4 regions of the Pseudarthrobacter sp. CCNWLW207 genome follow, and region 1 is predicted to be linked to each of the others. Evidence: riboswitches for the same ligand, from Rfam matches in the RefSeq annotation. Region 1 holds a riboswitch; each other region holds the start of a gene.
The links. Region 1 has a riboswitch for thiamine pyrophosphate ahead of thiO (glycine oxidase ThiO). Riboswitches for the same ligand answer to the same signal wherever they lie in the genome.

Region 1 (4,545 bases):
TACTTCGGAGTTGTGTGCCACTGCCACACCCAGTTTTTGCCCGTCGGTGGCCTGCCCGTTCGCAGCCAGGGGACGGCCAGTGACCTGGCTGACCAGAGTGGTAATTGACGCGCCGTCGGACACGCTGTGCTGCGAACCATTGAGGGTGATGTTCATGCTGTTTCCTTGGTGGGTTGGAGGATGGCGGCACGGCGTGTGGAGAATCTGGCCGGACTGAACGGGAGCCAGCGCGGGTCTGTGCGTCCATCCATGAGGTCCCGGCAGATGGCGGCGGCTGCAGGGGTCAACAGCACACCGTGGCGGAAAAAACCCGTCGCCACGATCAGGCCATCCACCGGTCCGGGGTTCCCTGGGAGGTGGACGCGGCCCAGCAATGGAGCGTTATCCGGCGTAGCAGGACGCGCCCGGGCTGTACTTTCCAGCAGTTCCAGCTCGGCGACCGCCGGCACCAGGACCTGGGCATCGCGAAGCAGCTGGTAGACGCCGCCTGCCGAGACGCCGCCAGCCGACGTTCCTGTGCCGTCCTGGCGGCGCTCCGGACTGGATGCTGCCAACGCGTCCTCGCGCTGGGTGGCACCGATGACCACAGTGCCGTCACGCCTTGGAACGATGTAGACGGGAACACCGTGGACCAGTCCGCGGACAGTGGCGGTGACCAGAGGGCGGAGATGCTCCGGGACGCGCAGCCGGAGAATGTCGCCGTGCACGGGGCGCAGCGGCAGCTGGAGTCCATCGGGCAGCCCGGCCAACGACGCCGCTCCGAGCCCGTTGGCCACGATGGTTTCGCTGGCGGTCACCGAGCCCCCACCGGCCAGCCGGACACCGGCGACCCGGCCGTCTTTCCAGGCCAGCGACGACGCACGGTCGGCAACGGCGAATCCGTGTTCGGCTCCTGCGACGGCGGATCCTGAATCCTCCCTGTGGCTGGCCAAAGCCTCCCGCAGGCACGCCACCAGCTTCCGCGGATCCACCTGGTGGTCAGCGGGAATGTCCAGGGCGCAGGAGATCGCGGGGCTCAGGAGGGCTTCGCGGCTGCGGGCCTCGCGCACCGTCAGTGGTTCAACGTCCAGCCCTTGGGCCCGCTGGACTGATCGGAGGTCCATCAGCGCACGGCGGTCGGCCGCGTCCGCGCCGATGGCCAGCGTGGGGGTGGGCAGGTACCCTGCATCGCCGGGAACGTCCCGGGCCAGGTCCGCCGCGAAGGCCGGCCACAGCCGGGACGATTCAAGCATCAGCTCCAGGAGTTCTTCCTCCTGGTAGTGCAACTCACTTACCGGGGCGAGCATGCCTGCCGCAGCCCAGGAGGCGCCGGAACCGGGGGCATCATCGATGACCACCACAGAACGGCCCGAGCGCCTGGCTTCCCAGGCTATGCCGTGCCCGATCACACCCCCGCCGATAACGGCGACGTCAGCAGAGAGGTCGGCGAGAGCGTCATTGGGGGCGCCGGCGGAGGGACTGCCGGTTGGCGGGATCATGTGGTTCCTTCCCTACGCCGGTACTAGCCGGATCAGGTCAAGCGGTCGGCTCTGACGCCCTCTCAGCCCGGCGCTTTATGACAGCTGCCGCGGGCTCCCGCAGTACCTGCCCAGTTTAGAGGAACTACTCTGGTTTCCATGAACGCAGCCCTTCCTGACAGCACTGCCGTCGTCAACAGCACCTTCCTTTCCACCAGCCATGCTGAGGCCCTGGGCGGTGCCCGGCTGTACCTGTGCACGGATGCCCGTAAGGATCGCGGTGACTTCGCCGAGTTTGTTGATGCGGCCTTCGCCGGGGGCGTGGACATCATCCAGCTCCGCGACAAGACGATTGAGGCAGCAGAGGAGCTGGACCTGCTGGCGGTACTGAAGGAGTCCGCCCTGCGCCATGGACGGCTATGGGCGGTCAATGACCGGGCCGACGTCGCGGTGCTCTCAGGTGCCCCGGTGTTCCATATTGGCCAGAAGGACCTGCCGCTGAAGGCTGCACGCACCTTGTTGAACGGCAATGCAGCCATCGGTCTGTCCACCCACACCACCTCACAGATCGACGGCGCGGTCTCGGCCTCGGCCGCCGTCACAGCCGCGCCCACCGGGCTGGACTATTTCTGTGTTGGTCCGGTGTGGGCCACCCCCACCAAGCCCGGCCGGGCCGCCGTCGGGCTCGACCTCCTCAGGTACGCCGCGGGCGCAGTCAAACAGGCGGCGTCCGTGCCCGGCGTGGCAGAGGTACCCTGGTTCGCCATTGGGGGCGTGGACCTGGGCAACGTAGAGCAGGTGGTGGAAGCGGGCGCCCGCCGGATCGTTGTGGTCCGGGCCATCACCGAAGCCGCCGATCCCGCAGAGGCCGCCGCGGCACTGCTTCGGGCCCTGGACGCCGCCGGCTCCTAGGCCTCCGGCCCCAAAGAGGGGATGGCGTGCATAATCAGCGAAAATCGGGCTAACCTGAATTTCGTGTCACATCATCGGCTGGCCCCAAATGTCCACGAGCACACCAATGCCCTCGAGGAGGCACTGAGTGCGCTGCGGACCGAGCTGGAGCTACCGGGCGACTACCCTGCCGACGCCGTCCGAGATGCGGAAGCCGCTGTCTCGTCAAGGCAACTGCCTGATGCCGACCTGACAGGCATTGATTTCCTCACTATTGATCCTGAGTCCTCCACCGATCTAGACCAGGCCCTGTTTATTGAGCGCGCCGGCAGCGGCTATCGGGTCCTCTACGCCATCGCAGATGTACCCGCATTCGTGGTGCCCGGCGGGCCGCTGGACGCCGAGACCCGCCGCCGGGGACAGACGTTCTACGCGCCCGACGGCCGCATCCCGCTTCATCCGGAGGTCATCAGCGAGGGGGCCGGCAGCCTCCTGGCAGGCCAGCTCTGCTCTGCCTTTGTCTGGGACTTCCACCTGGACCAGGCTGCCCAGGTCACGTCTGTTTCGGTCCAAAGGGCACGGGTCCGCAGCCGGGCCAAGCTCAGTTACAAGGGCGCCCAGGCTGAACTCGACGCCGGAACGGCCTCGCCGGTGTTGGAGCTCCTCAAGGAAGTGGGCCTCAAGCGTGTTGAGCTGGAGCGGGAACGCGATGGCGCGAGCCTGAACATGCCTGAGCAGGAGATCGTGCAGCTTCCCGACGGCGGCTATCGGATCGCTGCTGCTCCCCAGCTCCCGGTCGAGGACTGGAACGCCCAGATATCGCTCATGACAGGAATGGCTGCGGCCACCCTGATGCTTGAGGGCAAAGTCGGCATCCTGCGGACCATGCCCGCCCCTGACGAACGGTCCCTGGGGCATTTCCGGCTGCAGACCGAGGTTCTGGGCAAGCCCTGGGACGGGAAAGCGGGCTACGGGGAGTATCTCCGCACGCTTGACCCCACGGATCCGCGGCAACTGGCCATCATGCATTCGGCGGGAATGCTTTTCCGTGGTGCCAGCTACACGGCGTTCGACGGCGAAATCCCCAATGATGCCCGCCAGTCCGCGATCGGAGCCGCCTACGCCCACACCACCGCTCCGCTCCGTCGGCTGGTGGACCGCTTTGTCCTGGTCATCTGTGAGGCACTCAGCAACGGCAGCCCGGTCCCGGCCTGGGCGCGGGAAGCGCTGCCCTCCCTGCCGGTGATCATGGCCGGTTCCGATCAGCTGGCTGCCAGGATGGAGCGTCTGGCGCTGGACACCGTGGAGGCCGCCCTGCTGGTCAACCATGTGGGCCAGGAATTCGACGCAATCGTCATTTCAGGGTCCAAGCCGCAAAAGGACAACGGCAAAAACGGCAATGGCTCCAACGGTAACGGCAACGGCAGGAACGGGAACGGCCCTTCCGGAATCATCCAGATAGCCGAGCCCGCCGTCACGGCCCGCTGTGCCGGCGACCTCGAATCCGGCACCAAAGTCCGTGTCCGGCTTCTCTCCTCGGACATCGCCACGCGGGAAGTGCATTTCGAGCTCGTCGGGTAGGCGCCGGGGCGGCCGAAAGGGTCAAAGCCGGGTTTAAGACTCCTTGCCGGTAGACTGAAGAAGTAGATATGGATGCCCGGTCGTTGATTTCCTTGATTTTGAATTCAACAAGCCCGCCCCTACGCGATCTTGAGATACGCCCGCTGGTCACCAGTGCCAGCAATTAGATAGCCCGCGATCGGCTTCCACTGGATTTGCTTGCGCGCTTCGAGCGTGCTCCGGAACGGCCACGTTGGCCGGCCCGTTGAGCAGGCAGCGCCAATGCCCAAATGAATAAGGAAACTCACCTGTGAGTGAATTGCATACCCACCAGCTCCTGATTGACGATTCCGGCACCGAGGTCATCGAGCCGGAAGAAACCATTATCTCGGACGAAAAGCCCCATGAGATCGAGGAGAAATCCTTCGCAGACTTCAACGTCCGCGCCGATATCGTGGAGTCACTCGCCGATGCCGGGATCACCCACCCGTTCCCGATCCAGGCCATGACACTGCCGGTGGCGCTCTCGGGCCACGACATCATCGGACAGGCCAAAACCGGAACCGGCAAGACCCTCGGCTTCGGCATCCCCGCGCTGCAGCGCGTCGTGGGCCGTGACGATCCCGGCTTCGACAAG
Region 2 (4,545 bases), on a different contig from region 1:
GCCGTCGAGCGCCCCGACCTGGTGTATTCGCTGACGCTCGTGGAGCCGGCCTGCCTGTCGTTGACCGCGGAACTGCCTGCGACGGCGGCGCACCGGGAGCTCATGCAGCCGCTGTTTGATGTCCGCCACCAGCTGGGTGACGAGGATTTCCAACGGGAGTTCGTCCGCCGCGTCTATGCTGCAGATCTCCAAGAGCCCGCCACCCAGGAGGAACGACGCTCCGCCCGGCGGCTGCGGCTGCAGGCCCCGGCCTGGGAGGCGCCGCTGCATATCGTCCCTGGCGTGCCAACGCTGGTGCTGACCGGCGGCTGGGAGCCGCTGTATGAAGAGATCGCCGGATACCTCCGCGAAACCGGTGCCCTGCACCTCATTGCTGCGGGCGGGCACCGGCCCCAGGATTCGGCGGAAGGCGATCACGCCATCCGGGCGTTCGTGGGCGACGTCAGCCGCGGCCGGTCAGCCCGGGCCTCCTGACGCGTTAGCGCGAAGGCACCTCCAGGTCAGGCAGGTAAACCTTCCCGCCTGCCGCGAGGAACTCCTCGCTCTTTTCTCGCATCCCGGCCGCCATCTCCGCCAGCGCTGCCTGGGATTCAGCCGAGCCATACTCATCCCGGATGTCCTGGCTGATCCTCATGGAGCAGAACTTGGGGCCGCACATGGAACAGAAGTGGGCGGTTTTGGCCGGCTCGGCGGGCAGCGTTTCGTCATGGAAGGCTTCCGCAGTGACCGGGTCCAGGGACAGTGCGAATTGGTCCCGCCAGCGGAACTCGAACCGCGCCTTTGACAGGGCGTCGTCCCGCTCGTGGGCGCCGGGGTGGCCCTTGGCCAGGTCGGCGGCGTGGGCCGCGATCTTGTAGGTGATCACACCCGTCTTCACATCGTCCTTGTTGGGCAGGCCGAGGTGCTCCTTAGGCGTGACGTAGCAGAGCATGGCGGTGCCGTAGCGGGCGATCTCGGTGGCCCCGATGGCGGAGGTGATGTGGTCGTAGCCGGGTGCTATGTCCGTGACCAGCGGTCCGAGGGTGTAGAACGGGGCCCCCTTGCAGAGCTCCTGCTGGCGTTCCACATTCTCCCGGACGAGGTGGAACGGTACGTGGCCGGGTCCTTCCACCATCACCTGCACGTCGAATTCCCAGGCGCGCTGCGTCAGTTCAGCCAGCGTATCCAGCTCGGCGAACTGGGCGGCATCGTTGGCGTCCGCCGTCGCTCCCGGGCGCAGCCCGTCGCCGAGGGAGAAAGCGACGTCGTACTTGGCGAAAATTTCGCACAGCTCGTCGAAGTGGGTGTACAGGAAGTTCTCCTGGTGATGCGCGAGGCACCAGCCGGCCATGATGGAACCGCCACGGGAAACGATGCCGGTGACACGGTTGGCCGTCAGCGGCACGTAGCGCAGCAGCACTCCGGCGTGGATGGTCATGTAGTCCACGCCCTGCTCGCACTGCTCAATCACGGTGTCGCGGAAGATCTCCCACGTCAGTTTGTTGGCCTCGCCATTGACCTTCTCCAGCGCCTGGTAGATGGGCACCGTGCCGATGGGGACGGGGGAGTTGCGGATGATCCACTCACGCGTGGTGTGGATGTCATCGCCGGTGGACAGGTCCATCACGGTGTCGGCTCCCCACTGGGTTGCCCACTGCAGTTTGTCCACTTCCTCGGCGATGGAACTTGTCACAGCCGAGTTGCCGATATTGGCGTTGATCTTGACCAGGAAGGCCTTGCCGATGATCATCGGCTCGGATTCCGGGTGGTTGATGTTGTTGGGGATGATGGCGCGGCCTGCCGCCACTTCGCTGCGGACCAGTTCCACGTCACAGTTTTCGCGGAGGGCAACGAACTGCATCTCCGGGGTGATGACACCCTGCTTTGCGTAGTGCATCTGGGTGACTGTCCGGCCGTCGACGGCGCGGCGGGGCACCGGCTGTGCTCCCTTCCACTCTGCGGAGGCTGCGCCGCGGCGTACTGCCGACTTGCCGTCGTCGAGCAGGTTCCGTTCCCGGCCGCTGTAGGGCTCGGTGTCACCACGGGCCGCGATCCATTCCGAGCGGAACGGCTCCAGGCCCACCACCGGATCACTCCCAGGGCCGGCGGTGCGGTAGGTCCGGAAAGGGCCGTTCGCCTCGCCGTTGGGCGATGGTTCCAGCGCAATTTCCGTTACCGGAACCCGGATTCCGGTGGCCTCGTCACTGATGAACGCCAACGAATGGGATTTCAGCGACTGGGTCTCAGTGCCGGCTTTCCCCTTGGCAGTCTCATTTTGGGCAGCGATCAGCCGTGTTTCTGGTGTACTCAATGAATACTCACTTCCTTCGCCGGCATTACCCGGACAGGTTCAACGGTCGCAGGCTGCGTCAGCCTGATCTCAGCCCCTGCAAGGGCTCCCGTGTGGTCTAGATGAAGCTACCACAGGTCCAAGTGGGGAGGATGTGACTTGACAGGCTGACCATCTTCCGCGGATTAGGCTGTTGCCATGGCCGGAATCATCGAATTCAGCGGAACAGTGCTCACCGGACCGAATGAGGAACGGCGGGGCCTCTGGTCCGTGGACGGGCGGCTGACGTTCCGGCGTCCCGGGGCCGCTCCGAACGCGGTACTTGACGGCTGGGTGCTGCCCGGATTCGTTGATGCCCACTGCCACGTAGGCCTGGGTCCCGGCGGCGCTGTCCCGGATGCGATGGCTGAAGAACAGGCCCGCACCGACCGCGACGCAGGCACGCTCCTGGTCCGTGATGCCGGGGCGGCAAGCGACACGCGTTGGCTGCAGCAGCGTCACGACATGCCCAGGCTTGTTCGCGCCGGGCGGCATATTGCCCGGTCCCGGCGCTACCTGCGGGATTTCGCCGTCGAGGTGGAGCCGGACGGCCTGGTGGAGGCCGTGCGGAAGCAGGCGAGGGCCGGTGATGGCTGGGTCAAGCTCGTGGGGGACTGGATTGACCGCGACGCCGGAGACCTCGCACCGTCGTTTCCCGACGCCGTCGTCCGCGATGCCGTGCAGGCGGCGCATGACGAGGGCGCCCGGGTGACCGCGCACTGCTTCGCCGAAGACACCCTTGACCAGATGCTCGACGCCGGCATCGACTGCATCGAGCACGCCACCGGATTGCTGCCCCGGCACGTTCCCCGGCTCGCCGCCCAGGGTGTCCCCATCGTTCCGACGCTGATCAACATCGACACCTTCCCGGACATCGCCCGCCAGGCCGAAGCGAAATTCCCGCGGTACGCCGAGCACATGCACGCGCTGTGGGAACGCAGGTACGAGCGCGTGTACGAAGCCTTCGCAGCGGGTGTGCGAATCTATGCCGGGACAGATGCGGGCAGCGTCATCCGGCACGGACGGATCGCCGACGAAATCCTGGCACTGCACCGGGCAGGCCTCCCTCCTGCGGCGGCCCTGGATGCAGCTTGCTGGGGTGCGCGGACGTGGCTCGGCGCTGAGGGGATCTCCGAGGGTGCCAGCGCCGATGTGGTGTTGTGCGGGGAAGACCCCCGGCGCGTCCCCTCCACTGTCGCCACGCTCCGGCACGTCGTGTTGCGGGGCGAGGTGATCCGCTGACCGCCGAAGATCGCGCATCGTACAGCTGGGAATAAATTGAAGCTTCAAGTAATTTAGAAGAGTAGAGGCCTCCGAGATCCGGCGGCCGTTGGACCGGGAGTTTTCGATGACTGCAGAATCCACCAGCCAGGACCTTCTACCAGCCGAGCTCACCATGGGCACGGTGATGCTGAAGGTCGGCGACATGAAGCTCATGACTGACTACTACCAGCGCGCACTGGGCCTGGACGTGGTGGCCGAACAGGACGGTGGCCTCTACATGGGCCGGCTCGGAAAGCCGCTGGTGCATCTGGCCGCCGCCCCCGGGCTGACTCTTCCTGGCAGGGGCGAGGCCGGGCTGTTCCACACGGCGCTGCTTTTTGAGGACCAGGCGGCACTGGCGGCCACAGTCGCTACGGCGGCCCAATATGAGCCCCGCTCGTTCACGGGCAGTGCGGACCACTTGGTCAGTGAAGCCTTCTATTTCAACGACCCGGAGGGCAACGGCATCGAACTCTACTGGGACCGGCCGCGCAAAAACTGGTCCTGGAACGGAACGGACGTGGTCATGGACAGCCTGGCACTGCCTCCGCAGCGCTACCTGCAGGAGCATCTGACCCAGGAATCCGTTGAGGGCCAGCAGCGGACGGCGGCCGGGGTGGGCCACGTCCACCTCCAGGTGGGCGACGTCCACACCGCCCACGATTTCTATGTCGGCACATTGGGGTTCGAGAAGACGGCGGGCTGGCATGGCCAGGCGCTTTTTGTGTCAGCCGGGCGCTACCACCACCACATGGCCATGAACGTCTGGAACAGCCGCGGCGCCGGTCCCCGGAAAGATACCCTCGGCCTGGGGGAGGTGCTCATTGAGGTGCCGTCCGGAGATGACGTCGGCGCACTGGCCGATCGGCTGAAGGTCGCCGGGGTTGCCAGCCACCATACGGGGGCCGAGTTGCGCTTCGAGGACCCTTGGCGAAACAGCATCCGGGTCGCTGTGCGCTAAGCCGGGTGCGGCG
Region 3 (4,545 bases), on a different contig from region 1:
GCCGCGCGAGCCAACGCCGCGGGCGCGGCGGGCCATCCCAATGGTCTGCCACTCCTCGGCCATCAGGCCAACAAGCCGCATGGCCGCGAGCGTCCCCAGCACGAACCGGTGCGACAGCCGGGCCTTCTGGGCCAGCGCATCGGCGAGGTCGGTGGGATCGGTGCAGCTCATGAGGAGGACGGCCGGCAACGCGATCGCCAAGCCGCGGAGCATAAAGCCCAGCCCCAGCTCCAGGGAGCCTTCGCTCATGGACCAGATGCCGACGTCGAGCAGTACCCTTCCGCTGTCCGGAGCCAAAATCGAGGTGCTCCAGCCACCCACGGCGGCCGCCAGGATCAGCGGCCAGCCGCGCTGCCACAGCAACGTCAGGGTCAGTCCTGCGAGCGGGAAGAGCAGCAGTTCGCAGAAGAGCGCCACGGAGGCGGAGACCCAGTCGATGGACAGCGCCAGCACCACGGTCATGAAGACGACGGCGGCGAACTTGCTCAGCGGATTGGCGCGGGTCAGCAGTGCTTGGTTCCCCCGCAGGGTCAGTTCCTGCCTCATGGGGCCACCGCTTCGGTGGTGCCCAGCCGGAGCTCGGCGCCGCCCAGGGCCGTGCTGAATTCGGCATCGTGCGTTACGGATACCACGGCGGTGCCGGCGTCGAGCAGTTCGGAGAGGAAGGACGCGAGCTCGGCCCAGGTGTTGGCGTCCTGGCCGAAGGTTGGCTCGTCCAGGACCAGCACCTGCGGGTGGGCGGCGAGCACCGTGGCCACGGACAGCCGGCGCTTCTCACCGCCGGAGAGCGTGTAGGGGTTGGCGTCCACGAGTTCGGTCAGCCGAAGCCGCTGGAGGAGCTCATCCACCCGTTCCTCGCCGTGGCCAAGATGCCTGGGGCCGAACATCAGCTCGTCCAGGACATTGCCCGTGACAAACTGGTGCTCTGGCTCCTGGAAGACGGTTCCGATGCGGGCGATCAGCTGGTCCGCCTTCCATTTGTAGGGGTCGATGCCTGCGCCCTGGCTCAGGTCCACGGTGGCCGAAACGTTTCCCCCTACGGGTGCCAGCAGGCCGGCCAGGGTCAGCGCGAATGTGGATTTTCCCGCACCGTTCGGACCTGTGATGGTGAGCGCCTGCCCGGCGCGAACTTGCGCCGAGATGCCCTGCTGGACCGGAACCGGAGGGATCGCTTTGAAGCGGCGGCGGCGAGGCCGCTCCCGCGAAACGGCAAGGTCCTCGGCCGCCAGCAACAGGTCCCCGGAGCCGCCGGAAGTCCGGTTCCGCGTGGCCGGAACAAAGCCGGGGACCCACACACCGGCAGCAATCAGCATGTCCCTCGCCTCGGCGAGGACCTGGTCCGGCGGCCCGTCCAGCAGCACTGCGGGATCGGTTGCGGAGCCTGGCTGCAGCACCACGATCCTGTCCACGAGGTCCTTCCAGACGGACACGCGGTGCTCCACCACAACCAGCGTGGCCCCGGTCTTGTCCAGGCAGCGTCCGACGGCGTCGCGGACCTCGAGGACCCCGGTGGGGTCCAGGTTGGCCGTGGGCTCGTCCAAGAGGATCAGCCCGGGCCGCATGGCCAGGATGCCGGCGAGCGCCAGGCGCTGCTTCTGCCCGCCGGAAAGGGCCGACGTCGGGTGGTCCAGCGGCAGGTGGGAGAGCCCGACGTCGTCAAGCGCCTCGTGCACGCGCGCCCAGATCGCATCGCGCGGCACGGCGAGGTTCTCGGCGCCGAAGGCGACGTCGTCGCCGAGCCGGGAGAGGACCACCTGCGTTTCGGGATCCTGCTGCACCAGCCCGGCGCGGCCGCGCCGCTCACGGGGGGACGCGCCGTCGATCCGCAGCGAACCGGATTCGTCGGAATCGCCCGCTTCGCCGTCGTCGTTCATATCCCCCAGCACCCCCGCGAGGGCGTGGAGCAGCGTGGATTTGCCCGCCCCTGACGGGCCCAGCAGGAGCACACGCTCCCCGGGCTTGATGTCCAGGTCCAGGGCGTGGACCGCAGGCCGGGACCGGCCGGCGTGCCGCCACCCCCAACCGCGGGCAGTGACGGCGGCGGGCCGCATCGCAGCGGCTGTGCCGTCGTCGTAGGCTGCGGGCATTAGGAGAAGGCGGGCTCCGACGCAGCCTTGCGGGACGCGAAGGAGCTCAGCACACCGGTCCTGGCCAGGCCGCGCGTGGCGATCCAGGACAGCGCGCCGGCGATGATCGCGCCCGAGATGGCGGTAAATACGATGTACGCGAGCTTGTCACCGGCGGCGTAGGCGATGTTCCAGCCCCAGGGGGCGAAGGAGTCGTTCAGGCCGCAGAACAGCCCGGCCGCAGCGCCGGCCAGCAGGGCGACGGGCAGGTTGAACTTCTTGTAGACGAAGATGGCGAAGATGATCTCGGCACCCAGGCCCTGGACGAAGCCGGAAAACAGCACGGAGGCGCCGTACGGCGAGCCCATGATCAGTTCACCCATGGCGGCCACCGTTTCGCAGAAGAGCGCGGCGCCCGGCTTGCGGATGATCAGCATGCCCAGCACGGCGGGGATCATCCAGCCGCCGGCGATGAGGCCGGTCAGCGGCGGGTAGACGGCGTTCATGGGCGGCGAAACCGCGGCGGCGCCCTGGGACCACGCCCAGAAGATCACGCCGCCGGCGATGGCGATGAGGGCGGCCACCACGATGTCAACGATGCGCCAGGTGTAGCCGGTCTTTTTGATTGCTGCAGTGCTCATGTGATCCTCCTGAGGAACAGGAGGGGAAAGTGTTCCGGCGGTCGGCTTGCCGCCGGTTACCGCACACTTCGAGAACTCGACTCCCTTGCGCCGGTACTAACCGGATCAGGTTCGAGGGTCTGCGGCTGTCCCGCACTCTCAGCGCCCACCTGCGGTTCCCTGGCAATGCCAGTGATGCCCGACGGCGGCGCTCCCCTGTCGTTAATAAAGCTGGTCTTTGAATATTCTGCCCTGATGGGCGTGGTCCAGTTTACACCGCTGGGGCGGTAGATTGTGGGCCATGACTGCCAACAACCCGACTGTGACTGCGTTCAATCCCGACTCAAGGCTGCCCCAGCCATCAGGCCTGCTCGAGGCCCTGATTGACCGGATCGAGGCCGAGATCACCGAGCTGCAGTTTCCGCATTTCACCAAGGACGATTCCCTCAATCTGGGGTTGCTCCTGGTGGAGCTGGGGAAGACGCGGCGGCTTCCCATCGCGATCGACATTACCAAGGGCGAACAAGTGCTCTTCCACGTGGCCTTGGATGGCGCCACCCCGGACAACGAGCACTGGATCCGGGCCAAGCAGCGTACCGCCGCCCGGTATGAGATCCCGTCATTGCTGGTGGGACTCCGCGGCAGGCTGCACGGCGGCCGGATCGAGGACCACGGCTGGTTCGACGAGTCCACCTACGCGCCACACGGCGGCTCCTTCCCGGTGTACGTGGCCGGGGTGGGTGCTGTAGCCACTGTCACCGTTTCCGGGCTGCCTCAGCAGCAGGACCACGACCTCGTGGTGGAGGCCCTGCGCGAAATCCTGGGGTCCATGCGGGCCGAGTAAGCGTGCCCCTGGGCTGGGCTTCCTGACACTCCCGAAGTTGACACGCTCCCCCTGACGACACGAGGATGAAGTCGATCCGGTAAGCGTTTTCTCACTGGCGCAGCCGTGGAAGCCGCCGTCAAATCCGGCAGCCTTCAGGAGGGCGGGCATTTGAGCAGCCAGCACACCATCGACCGTCAAGCCCTGGTCCGCCGGCACAACGTGGAGCAGCGGAGCCTTGATCCCCGCAGCCCGGTTTCCGTGGGCAACGGCGAGTTCTGCTTCACGGTAGACCTCACCGGGCTCCAGAGCCTCCCGGCCGAGTACCCCGTAGGAGGGCCGCCCGGCACGCTGCTCGGCTCGCAGTCCCAATGGGGCTGGCACTCCATCCCCGCGTCCGAGGAGTACAGCCTGGCCAGTTCCACGGTTCTGTACGATTCCGCGCGGGGCCCGGTCCCTTACCTGGACATGGTGGGCGACATCGTGGAAGGCCGGGAGACTAAGGCGTCCCGCGCCGAGACCTGGCTGCGGGCGAACCCGCACCGCCTGGACCTGGGCCGGATCGGGTTCGCGTGGACGGATCGGGCCGGGGCCGGGGCGCCTCGGCCGCTCACCGGGGCAGACGTCGTCGACCCCGTCCAGACCCTGGACCTCTGGACCGGGACGGTCACCAGCACGTTCAGCCTCCGGGGCCATCCCGTCAAGGTCATCACGGCCTGCCATCCGGACCGGGACCAGATCGGCCTGATCGTGGAGTCCGCGGCCCTCCAGCACGGGCTGGTGGTCACGTTCGCCTTCCCCTACGGGTCCGAGGCGTGGCATGACGCCGCGGACTGGAACCGTCCCGCGGACCACACCACTACCTTGGCGGAACCAACGGGCGGAGCGGACGGCCTCCAGCACTGGACGGTGGACCGCGACCTGGACGGATCGGGGTACCAGGTGACGGTGTCCGGGAGGAACCTCCGGCTGGACCAGTCGGGGGCCCATAACCTGCTGCTTGGCGCCGACGCCGGCCAGGACGTCCTTGACCTGG
Region 4 (4,545 bases), on a different contig from region 1:
TCACTTCTCTCGACGTTTATTACTAGATTTGCGTGCGGAACCTGGGCCTATATTTGGCTGGGCTCTCGCTGTGCCTCAACGCCGTGGGGTCGTAACCCAAGTGTTGGCGTAAGCACCGAAGATCTAGAATACGCTAATTTTGCCTTCGGCCGCAAATGAGGCTGGTTCCGGCGGGCTGTCCGTGATAAGCGCCACAAACGTGCGCACCACTGACAATCCGGAACCGTGCCCGACTATCGTACCGGCTGGATGGGCCGGGGAGCGTCAGGCGTGCAGCCGCGGCGCGTCGAAGAAATCAACTTCGAAACGGCACGACTGGTTGAAAGCGACGACCATGGCAGCACGCTCGTCCTCCGAGCCCCGGCGTCCGGCTTCGTCGGCCAGGGCAATAGCTGCACGGGTGGCCTGCGCGAAGTCCTCGTCGGCGTACGTCCGCAGCCACTCGGCGTACGGGTGGTCCGCCGGGGCGCCCGCGGCAAGGAATTGCGCGTGGAGGGTCTGTCCGACTTCGGCGTAGAGCCAGAAGCAGGGCAGGACCGCTGCCACCAGCACCGCGTAACTGCCCGATGCGGAGGCGGCCAGCAGGTGGTCCACATACGACTTCGTGACAGGACCGAGGACGGGCTCCACGGTTCGCGTACTGAGCCAGGTCCGATGCAGCTCCGATTCAACCTCCAGGCATTGCTGGGCTGATCGGGCCCAAAACAGCTGTGCGGCTTCGGTGGGGGCCAAGGCGCTGGCCCGTGCCAGCACCCTTGAGTACCCATTGAGGTAGATGGCATCCTGGGCCAGGTAGTAGGCGAACTGCTTTTCGGGCAGGCTTCCTGCCACGAGGTTCCGGATGAACTCGAGCTCATAGATGGCGGCGAGGTCTGCGGTGGCCTCCGCACGGAGGAGCTCGGCGAAGCCGCCCTCGCCGAGCGGGGACGGGTCCAGGACAGGCCCTGTGGCCGCCTGCAGGTGGTGGAAGTGGTGGACGGGACCGTTTCCCGCACCGACGTCCAGGCCGTTCGAGGACTCCAGGGCACCTGCCAGCCAGGGCTTGACGTGCCGCAGTGAGGCCTCCCAGTCCCCCAGCCGGGCCTGTGCCGTTGCCATGGCCGACGAGAGCGAGCAGCCCGTCCCGTGGCTGTTCCGGGTGGGGATCCTGTCCCCCGGAACCTCCACAATTTCCTGGGCAAGCAGTCCGCCGGTATTGACGAGGGCATCCGGGCAGGCGGCGCCGTCGAGATGTCCCCCCTTCACCAGGATGGTGGAGCCGGTGTCCGCCGCCAACCGCCGGCCCTGTTCCAGCGCTTCTGCCCAGGAGCCGGCCTGGGCCTCTCCGAGCAGCATGGCCAGTTCAGCGAGATTGGGCGTGATCAGGTCCGCCAGCGGGAGCAGTCCGCGGAGGGCAGCCTCGGCAGACGCCTGCAGGAGCCTGTCGCCGCTGGTAGCCACCATGACGGGGTCAAGGACTACGACGCCGGGACGCACCTTTTCGAGCCAGCTGCGGACCGCGGCCACCACCTCGGCATCGCCCAGCATGCCGATTTTGACGGCATCAATGGTGATGTCATCGCTCACGGCTTCCAACTGCTGGACCAGGAAGGCGGCCGGCGGCACGTGCACCGCGCGGACGCCCTGAGTGTTCTGCGCTGTCAGCGCGGTGATCGCGGCCATCCCGTAGCCGCCGTGGGCTGCGATGCTTTTCAGGTCGGCCTGGATGCCGGCGCCGCCGGACGGGTCGGACCCTGCGATGGACAGCACCCGCGGAACGTCCCGGAGGACCGGGGCCGGCGCTGCCGGGCTGAGTACAGGTGCCGGGGGCAGGACAGTAGTTGAAGACAAGGAAGACATCCCTTCGCCGGTGCTAGCCGGACAGGTTCAACGGGTGTGGATCTCAGCCGGCCCTTGCGCGGCACCCCGTGTCGGTAACCAAGCCTAGCGTTTCAGTGCCCGGCCCGGTGTCAAATGGCCTGGTCACATGAAGCCGTTAACGCGCGATGCCCGGACGCGCCCCTGCGAAGGGTCGTGTCCGGGCATCCTGGCTGATGTCCTTTGCGGAGGATCAGAGCTCGGAAGCAGGTACTCCTACCCCGAGGATGATTGGCGCCTCTGCCTGTTTCTTGTCGCCTGCGGCGGTTGTGGCCGGCTCAGGCGCCTTGGCCGCGTGGGAGTGGCCGCCGGCTGCTGCGTGCGTTGCCTCGTGGTGTTCTACCGAGGTTGCGTTTGCCGCGCCCTGGGCCCGGCTGGCGCTGCGGTTGCGGCGGGGCCTGCGGGTACGGGACTGCTCAGCGGTGTGGTCTGAGTAATCCTTCTCCTCTACCGCAGCACGCGGCACGTCGGTGCTTGGCTGCGGGGCAGCCTGCGCAGGCTCCGGAGCGGCAACGGGGGGCTCGCCGAGGTGCGCGAAGGCTTCCGCGAGCCTGTCGAGCGTCAGGGCCGGCTGCTGCGGCTGGTCTGCCGCGTGCTCCACGAACGGCAGCGCCACCTGTTCCCCGCCGAAAGTGAGCACGGCAGCAGGACGTCCGGACGCGTCGGCGTCATGCTGACGGGCTGTTGCCGGTGCCTGGCCTGTTGGTGCCTGGCCTGTTACTGCCGGGGCGCCGTGGGCCTGCTCCGTCGTCGTCCGTGCTGCCGCTGCAGGGCTTCCGGCCGCCGCGGCTCCAGCAGCGTGGGCTACCTCGTCGTCGTGCAGGTGCGCTGCGTGCGCCGCCGCGGCGATGTTGGCCAGGGCCAGCCTGGTGGCCTCAGCCTTGGCGTGCCGCTCGGCGTCGCTGGGATCCGGGTGGACCGTGTGGATCTGGACCGGTGCGGACGGTGCCGCCTCCAAGGGAACGCCTCCGCGTCCACGGCGCCGCTTGCGGTCGCCACGTGCGCCGGGCTGGCTGTCGGCCCGCTGGCTTTCCGGGCGCTGGTCGGGCCGCGGGGTGTCCGTGCGGTGAGTGTCCGTACGCTGCACGTGGTGCTCGGCAGCCACCGTGTTGGCGCGACGGTGCTCCACGGGATCGTCGTGGGTGACCACGCCGCGGCCGGCACAGGTTTCGCACTGCTCGCCGAAGACTTCCAGCAGCCCGGTGCCCATGCGCTTGCGCGTCATCTGAACGAGCCCCAGCGACGTTACTTCTGCCACCTGGTGCTTGGTGCGGTCGCGGCCCAGGCATTCCACCATGCGGCGCAGGACGAGGTCGCGGTTGGATTCCAGGACCATGTCGATGAAGTCGATGACGATAATGCCGCCGATGTCGCGGAGCCGCAACTGGCGTACAACTTCTTCGGCAGCTTCGAGGTTGTTCTTGGTGACCGTTTCCTCGAGGTTGCCGCCGCTGCCGGTGAACTTGCCGGTGTTGACGTCCACCACGGTCATGGCTTCGGTTCGGTCGATGACCAGCGAACCGCCAGAGGGCAGGAAGACCTTGCGTTCGAGTGCCTTATGGATCTGCTCGTCGATCCGCCAGGCCGCGAAGATGTCCTGGTCCTTGGTCCACTTTTCCAGGCGGCCCACCAGATCGGGGGCCACGTACGTGACGTAGGCCTCGATGGTGTCCCAGGCCTCCTCACCGGAGACGATCAGCTTGGAGAAGTCCTCGTTGAAGACGTCCCGAACCACCTTGATGGTGAGGTCCGGTTCGCCGTAGAGAAGTTCCGGGGCAAGGATCTTCGTGGACGTGGACTGGCTTTCAATGCCCTCCCACTGGGCGCGCAGACGGTTGATGTCGTGCGTGAGCTCCTCTTCCGAGGCGCCTTCTGCGGCCGTGCGGACGATGACGCCGGCATGCTCCGGCAGGCGGTCCTTGAGGATGCGCTTGAGCCGGTTGCGTTCGACGTCGGGCAGCTTACGTGAGATTCCCGTCATGGAGCCGCCGGGTACGTAGACCAGGTAGCGGCCGGGGAGGGAGATCTGGCTGGTCAGGCGCGCGCCCTTGTGACCCACGGGGTCCTTGGTGACCTGGACCAGGACGGTGTCGCCGGACTTCAGGGCGTTCTCGATCCGGCGCTGCTTGCCTTCGAGGTTGACGGCTTCCCAGTTCACCTCACCGGCGTACAGGACGGCGTTGCGGCCGCGGCCGATATCAACGAACGCCGCTTCCATTGATGGCAGGACGTTCTGCACCTTGCCGAGGTAGACGTTCCCGATCAGGGAGTCCTGCTGCGTCTTGGAGACAAAGTGCTCGGCCAGGACGCCGTCTTCGAGGACTGCGATCTGGATTCTGTCGTCGCGTTGCCGGACGATCATCTGGCGGTCCACGGATTCGCGGCGGGCCAGGAACTCTGCTTCGGTGATGACGGTGCGGCGGCGGCCAGTATCGCGGGATTCACGGCGGCGCTGCTTCTTGGCTTCCAGCCTGGTGGAGCCCTTGACGGACGTCACGCGGTTGTTGACGGGCGCTTCGGTCACGGCGCGGGGAGCGCGGACGCGGGTCACTGTGTTGGGCGGATCGTCATCCCCGCCACCGGTCAGTTCCAGGTCCTGGTCACCGCGGCGGCGCCGACGACGACGGCGGGAGGTTACGCCCTCGTCTGGCTGGCCCGCTGATTCCTCGTCAGCTTCCTCTGTTTCAT

Region 2: another riboswitch for thiamine pyrophosphate. It lies ahead of thiC (phosphomethylpyrimidine synthase ThiC); the one in region 1 lies ahead of thiO (glycine oxidase ThiO).
Region 3: another riboswitch for thiamine pyrophosphate. It lies ahead of V9L17_RS14930 (ECF transporter S component); the one in region 1 lies ahead of thiO (glycine oxidase ThiO).
Region 4: another riboswitch for thiamine pyrophosphate. It lies ahead of V9L17_RS17765 (bifunctional hydroxymethylpyrimidine kinase/phosphomethylpyrimidine kinase); the one in region 1 lies ahead of thiO (glycine oxidase ThiO).

Annotation. Positions count from the first base shown of each region.
Region 1 covers NZ_JBBCBS010000003.1:296,599-301,143, reverse strand. The annotation lists gene thiS (sulfur carrier protein ThiS) at 1-156, opposite strand, end outside; gene thiO (glycine oxidase ThiO) at 153-1,478, opposite strand; TPP riboswitch at 1,471-1,589, opposite strand; gene thiE (thiamine phosphate synthase) at 1,617-2,369, shown strand; gene V9L17_RS07105 (RNB domain-containing ribonuclease) at 2,433-3,929, shown strand; gene V9L17_RS07100 (DEAD/DEAH box helicase) at 4,219-4,545, shown strand, end outside.
Region 2 covers NZ_JBBCBS010000009.1:18,094-22,638, reverse strand. The annotation lists gene V9L17_RS15750 (alpha/beta hydrolase) at 1-474, shown strand, start outside; gene thiC (phosphomethylpyrimidine synthase ThiC) at 479-2,290, opposite strand; TPP riboswitch at 2,285-2,392, opposite strand; gene V9L17_RS15740 (amidohydrolase family protein) at 2,468-3,550, shown strand; gene V9L17_RS15735 (VOC family protein) at 3,657-4,532, shown strand.
Region 3 covers NZ_JBBCBS010000008.1:54,124-58,668, reverse strand. The annotation lists gene V9L17_RS14940 (energy-coupling factor transporter transmembrane component T family protein) at 1-546, opposite strand, end outside; gene V9L17_RS14935 (ABC transporter ATP-binding protein) at 543-2,087, opposite strand; gene V9L17_RS14930 (ECF transporter S component) at 2,087-2,707, opposite strand; TPP riboswitch at 2,772-2,914, opposite strand; gene V9L17_RS14925 (heme-degrading domain-containing protein) at 2,988-3,530, shown strand; gene V9L17_RS14920 (hypothetical protein) at 3,681-4,545, shown strand, end outside.
Region 4 covers NZ_JBBCBS010000012.1:16,903-21,447, forward strand. The annotation lists gene V9L17_RS17765 (bifunctional hydroxymethylpyrimidine kinase/phosphomethylpyrimidine kinase) at 265-1,839, opposite strand; TPP riboswitch at 1,822-1,918, opposite strand; gene V9L17_RS17770 (Rne/Rng family ribonuclease) at 2,051-4,545, opposite strand, start outside.